2 regions of the Janthinobacterium sp. GMG2 genome follow, and region 2 is predicted to be linked to the other one. Evidence: predicted binding sites of a transcription regulator. Region 2 holds the regulator's gene; the other holds the start of a gene.
The links. Region 2 encodes sigma-54, which starts transcription at its own class of promoters, with help from an activator protein. Its sites were predicted from a motif close to TGGCANGNAANCTGCTTT; they were not measured.
Positions count from the first base shown of each region.

Region 1: a site for sigma-54 is predicted at 1,853-1,870, ahead of SKZ59_RS26825 (TorF family putative porin). Genes of this name have one in related genera too.

Region 1 is NZ_JAXAWA010000009.1:275,000-278,205, reverse strand. It holds gene SKZ59_RS26835 (YifB family Mg chelatase-like AAA ATPase) at 1-1,320, opposite strand, end outside; gene SKZ59_RS26830 (accessory factor UbiK family protein) at 1,432-1,680, opposite strand; gene SKZ59_RS26825 (TorF family putative porin) at 1,951-2,718, shown strand; gene SKZ59_RS26820 (P-II family nitrogen regulator) at 2,730-3,068, shown strand; gene SKZ59_RS26815 (ammonium transporter) at 3,080-3,206, shown strand, end outside.
Region 2 is NZ_JAXAWA010000003.1:611,034-614,239, forward strand. It holds gene lptB (LPS export ABC transporter ATP-binding protein) at 1-675, shown strand, start outside; gene SKZ59_RS14865 (RNA polymerase factor sigma-54) at 680-2,158, shown strand; gene hpf (ribosome hibernation-promoting factor, HPF/YfiA family) at 2,228-2,590, shown strand; gene SKZ59_RS14875 (enoyl-CoA hydratase/isomerase family protein) at 2,724-3,206, shown strand, end outside.

The sequences.
Region 1 (3,206 bases), on a different contig from region 2:
TTCCGTGCTGCTCAGGCGCTGGTTCGCTTTGCCCTGGCGTGCCAGCTGCAGGGCAAAGGCTGCCGCGACCCGCGTGGCAATAGCTTGCGTGCTTTCGCCGGCGCCTGCGTGCCGCCCCAGCGCCGCCGGCGGCATGGCGGCCACTTCAACCTGCAGGTCGATACGGTCGAGTAGCGGACCGGACAGGCGGCTGTGATAACGGAGCACGGCGTCCGGCGTGCAGCGGCAGCGTCCCGAAGCATGGCCCAGATAACCGCAGGGGCAGGGATTCATGGCGGCGATCAACTGGAAGCGAGCAGGAAACTCGGCCTGGCGGGCCGCGCGTGAAATGCTGATCACGCCCGATTCCATGGGCTGGCGCAGCACATCGAGCACCCGGCGCTGGAATTCGGCGATTTCATCGAGAAACAGCACGCCGCAGTGGGCCAGCGAGATTTCTCCCGGGCGCGGCACGTTGCCGCCGCCCACCAGGGCCACGCCGGATGCCGTCTGGTGCGGGGCACGGTAGGGGCGCCGTTTCCAGTGTTCCACCTTGAAGAGGCCGCCCAGCGAATGCACGGCGGCCGATTCCAGCGCCTCTTCGTCGCTCATGGGCGGCAGCACGCCGGGGAAGCGGCTGGCCAGCATGGTCTTGCCCGCGCCCGGCGGCCCCACCATCAGGACGTTATGGCCACCCGCGGCCGCCACTTCCAGTGCGCGGCGCGCCTGCTGCTGTCCTTGCACGTCGGCAAAGTCCGGATACGCAAAATCGGGTACGGCCAGCATGGGCTGGTGGCGTTGCAGGACGGTCCGGCTGGCGTGCGCGGCAAAATGCGCGCAGACCTCGAGCAGGCTGTGGGCAGGATAGATGCAGGCATCGCTGACGAGAGCCGCTTCGTCTGCGTTCGCCTGCGGCAGGATGAAGGCGCGTGGCGCGCCCGGCTGGCTGCGCTGCATGGCAAAGGTCATTGCCAGCGCGCCGCGGATAGGGCGCAACTGGCCCGACAGCGACAGTTCGCCCGCGAATTCGTAGTGGTGTAATTGGTCGCCCGGCAACTGGCCGGACGCGGCCAGGATGCCCAGCGCGATGGGCAGGTCGAAGCGCCCCGATTCCTTGGGCAAGTCCGCCGGCGCCAGATTGGCCGTGATGCGCCGCGCCGGCATTTCAAAGCCGCAGTTTTGCAGCGCGGCACGGACGCGGTCGCGCGATTCCTTCACTTCCGTATCCGGCAGGCCGACAATCGTAAACGAAGGCAAGCCATTGGCAAGGTGGACTTCAACACTTACCTCGGGCGCTTCCATGCCGGCCAGGGCGCGGCTTTTCAGGACGGCCAGACTCATCAGACTCCCCTGTGGCGCGGGCGCGGGCAGGATCAGTCTAGCGCGTGAAACGCCGTCAAGCTTGAGCTATGCCAGCAAGGCCGTCAATAACGGAGCCTTGCTGGCCGCACTTTACGCCTTGGTGTCGTTCAGGCGCGTTTCCAGCTCGATCAGGCGCAGTTCCAGTGCGTCCAGCTTGGCGCGGGTCTTGGCCAGCACTTGCGCCTGGATATCGAATTCCTCGCGCGTGACGAGGTCGAGGCGGGCGAAGCCCTGGGTCATCATCGATTTCACGTTTTTCTCGATATCCTTGGCAGGCGAGTTTTCGATGGCTTGATGGATCTTGCCTTGCAAGTCGTTAAAGAAGGTATTCATGTCCATGGTCAGTCCTTTTATGGTGCGGCCTGTGCATCGCACCATTGCGGTGCACAGCGGCGTTAATCTGGTGCGAAACTGGGCAAATTCACAATGCTTCAGCAGCCCGTACCCGCATGCCCAGAGGCTTGCAGGGTATGTATGGCCGGAAACGCACCTGTCAAGGTGGCAAGAGAGCTGGCACGTATTCTGCTAAAGAAGGTATGAACGCTTTGTGATCTCCAGCCAAGATTTTAAACCTCAACCGCTTTAAAAGTTCAATAAAAGGGAATCGCCATGAAGAATCTGTCCAAGAACATGACTTTAGCTGCAGCGTTGACGCTGGCCATGGCCGCCTTGTGCGGTAGCGCCATGGCCCAGGATGCAGTGGCGGCGCCTGCTGCAGCCGAAGCCGTACCTGATAACGTGGTGAGCTACAACGTGGCGCTGACCAGCGACTACCGTTACCGCGGCATCTCGCAAAGCCGCTTGAAACCGGCCATCAGCGGCGGTGCCGACTATACCCACAACCCGACGGGTTTGTACGTCGGCACCTGGCTGTCGAGCATCAAATGGATCAAGGACGGCGGCGGCGATACCAACCTGGAATGGGACATCTACGGCGGCAAACGGGGCGAGATCAGCAAGGATTTTACCTATGACGTAGGCGGCCTGTACTACTTCTATCCCTCGAATGGGCTGAGCACCAATGCCAACACCTTCGAGCTGTATGGCCAGCTCGGCTATGGCCCGGCCTACATCAAGTACTCGCACTCGACCACCAATCTGTTCGGCGTGGCCGACAGCAAGAACAGCGGCTACCTCGACGTGGGCGCGAATATCGATGTGCACGAAGGCTATCTGCTGAACCTGCATGTGGGCCGCCAGAAAGTCGAGCACAACGATTCCCTCAGCTACACCGATTACAAACTGGGCGTCACCAAGGATTTTGGCATGGCAACAGTCGCCCTGGCCTATGTCAAAGCCAACATCACGTCGCTGGCACCGAATGGCAAGAATCTGGCGAAATCCGGTCTCGTGCTGACCGTATCCAAAACCTTTTAAGCGAGACTGCCATGAAAATGATTACTGCAATCATTAAACCGTTCAAACTGGACGAAGTACGCGAAGCCTTGTCGGCTATCAATGTGCAAGGCATTACCGTTACCGAAGTCAAAGGTTTCGGCCGCCAGAAAGGTCACACGGAACTCTACCGTGGAGCCGAGTATGTCGTCGACTTCTTGCCAAAAACCAAAATCGAAGCGGCCGTCGATGACGCCATTGTCGACCAGGCCATCGAAGCGATCGAAGGTGCCGCGCGTACCGGTAAAATCGGCGATGGCAAGATTTTCGTCTACAACCTGGAACAAGTCATCCGCATCCGTACCGGTGAAACCGGCAACGAAGCGCTCTAAGGGGAATATTGATGCGTAAAAATATAACAAAATTGCTAGCTGGGTTTGCCTGTCTGTGTGCGTTTGGCGTCGCCGCGCCGAGCTTTGCCGATGCCCCCGCCAAGACGGAGGCGGCCACGACTTCGGCCGTCGCCGCTC
Region 2 (3,206 bases):
GTCTCGCTGCAAGTCGAATGCGGCGAAGTGGTGGGTTTGCTGGGCCCGAACGGCGCCGGCAAGACCACCTCGTTCTACATGATCGTCGGCCTGGTGCCGTCGGACGGCGGCAGCATCGACATCAGCGGCGTGGACATTTCCAGCCTGCCGATCCACCGCCGCGCGCAGATGGGCCTGTCCTATCTGCCGCAGGAAGCGTCCGTCTTCCGCAAGCTGACGGTGGAAGACAATATCCGCGCCGTGCTGGAAATCCAGACCGTCGAAGGCCGTCCTTTGAAGAAGGCCGAGATCGAGGAGCGCCTGGATAAGCTGCTGGCCGATTTGCAGATTGAAAAGCTGCGCGAGAACCAGGCCCTGTCCCTGTCGGGCGGCGAGCGCCGCCGCGTGGAAATCGCCCGCGCGCTGGCCACGGATCCCCGTTTCGTGCTGCTCGATGAACCGTTCGCCGGCGTCGATCCGATCGCCGTGATCGAGATCCAGCGCATCGTGCGCTTCTTGAAGGAGCGCAATATCGGCGTGCTGATCACCGATCATAATGTGCGCGAGACGCTGGGTATTTGCGACCGTGCCTACATCATCAACCAGGGCTCGGTACTGGCGTCGGGACGCCCCGACGACATCATCGCGAACGAGTCGGTACGCCGGGTCTATCTGGGCGAACACTTCCGCATGTAAGCCAATGAAACAATCATTGCAGCTGCGCACTTCGCAGCACCTGGCACTGACGCCGCAGTTGCAGCAATCGATACGCCTGTTGCAATTGTCGACCCTGGAATTGCACCAGGAACTCGAGCAACTGCTGACGGACAATCCCCTGCTCGAGCGCCTCGACGATCCGCTCGACCGTTCGCTGCGCCTGCTGTCGGACGGGGCCTTGAGTTCCACGGCGGCGCCGGCCGAAGCGCCGCCCCAGCCGCCAGGCCAGGAGGCGCCCGCGGCGCCAGCCGAAGCGGAAACCTTTGACGGCGAGGCGGGCGAGGGTCCGGCCGCGGCGGATGGCGGCGACAGCGACTGGAGCGAGGCGAGCCGGGGCAAGGCGCCCGACGACGAAGATTCCCGCCCGCAACTCGAGGCCCATCACTGCACCCTGCGCGAACACCTGATGGAGCAGATGCGCGTGACGGTGCTTGAATTGCGCGACCGCGCGCTGGTCGAGCTGATCATCGACGCGCTCGACGACAATGGCTACCTGGAAGAGTCGCTCGACGACATCCTGGCGCGCCTGCCGGAAGAGCTGGAAATCGACGCCGACGAGATGCGTACGGCCTTGTCGCTGCTGCAAAGTTTCGATCCGCCCGGCGTGGGCGCGCGCAATGCGTCCGAATGCCTGGCGCTGCAGATCAAGCGCTTGCCGCACATCGCCATGGTGACGCGGCGCATGGCGCTCGTCATCGTGGAAAAGCACCTGGCCTGGTTTGCCCAGCGCGATTTCAACAAGCTGAAAAAAGCCCTCGATTGCGACGATGAAGACTTGCGCGAAGCACAGACGGTGATTCGCCAGTGCAATCCGCATCCGGGCGCCGTGTTCGCCTCGGACGTGTCCGATTACGTGGTGCCCGACGTCGTCGTCAAGCGCGCGCGCAATGGCTGGCAAGTGACCCTGAACAATGACGTCATGCCGCGCCTGCGCGTCAACGCCATGTACGCCAACCTGCTCAAGCAGGGCAAGGGCGAGGGCGCCATGGGCGCACAGTTGCAGGAAGCCAAGTGGCTGATCAAGAATATGCGCCAGCGTTTCGACACGATCCTGCGCGTGGCACAGGCAATAGTAGAAAGACAAAAGAACTTTTTCTCGCACGGGGCCGTTGCCATGCGCCCCCTTGTGCTCCGTGAAATAGCTGATACACTGGGTTTACACGAGAGTACTATCTCGCGGGTAACAACTCAAAAGTACATGCTGACCCCGCACGGCATGTTCGAGTTGAAATATTTCTTTGGTAGCCACGTCGCCACCGAAGCGGGGGGCGAAGCGTCATCGACGGCGATACGGGCATTGATCGTGCAACTGACAGGAGCAGAAGACCCTAAAAATCCTTTATCCGACAGTAAGATTGCGGACATGCTGGGGGAACAAGGCATGGTGATTGCGCGACGTACTGTTGCCAAATACCGGGAAGCGTTGAAAATTCCGCCAGTGAGCCTGCGTAAGTGTTTGTAAGTTTTTTTCGGTTCCTCTGCGGGCCGGATAGGATGGACCGCACGAACCCGATCATCTTTAGGAGTGTGTATGAATCTCACCATCAGCGGACATCATCTCGAAGTGACACCAGCCATCCGTGAATACGTACAAACGAAGCTGGAACGCGTGAAACGTCATTTCGATCAAGTTATCGATATCGCCGTGATTCTGACCGTGGATAACCTCAAAGAGAAAGAAAAACGTCAAAAGGCCGAAGTCAACCTGCGTTTAAGTGGCAAAACCGTCTATGTGGAAAGCCTGGCACAAGACCTGTATGCCGCGATCGATGCCCTGATCGACAAGCTCGATAGGCAAGTGATGAAATACAAAACCAAAGTGCAAGGGCACGGTAAAGAGGCGATCAAGCATCTGCCAGACAACTCCGAGGAAGACGCCGTCGTCGCCGTTTAAGGCCACCCGCTTCCAGCAGTTGTGATCAACTAAGGGCGCACATTGCGCCCTTTTTTGCGCCCCTACCTTTTGAACACAATGTTCCCCGCGCAGGCGCTAGAATGTTTGTACTTTTACTTTTTTCACGCCTGCCATGAGCGACTTCGTCCAGACTTCCATCCGCAACCGCACGGGCCATATCGTGCTCGACCGTCCGAAAGCCTTGAATTCCCTGTCGCTGGAGATGGTGCGCGCCCTGAGCGCGGCCCTGCTGGCCTGGCGCGACGATCCGCAGGTGGACGCCGTCGTGATCCGATCGAGCAGCGAGAAAGCACTGTGCGCCGGCGGCGACATCCGTTTCTTCTACGATGCGGGCCTGGCCACACCGCAAGGCGGCAGCGCCTTGCTGGAAGATTTCTTTACGGAAGAATACGCGTTAAATCATGTGATCCATTTCTATCCGAAACCGTATATCGCCGTGATGGATGGCGTGGTGATGGGCGGCGGCATGGGCGTGGCGCAAGCCGGGCCCGGCAACCGCCTGCGCATCGTCACGGGCCGCACGCGCATGGCCATGCCGGAAGTCAATATTGGCTTGTTCCCCGATGTGGGCGGCAGCTATTTCCTGTCCCGCCTG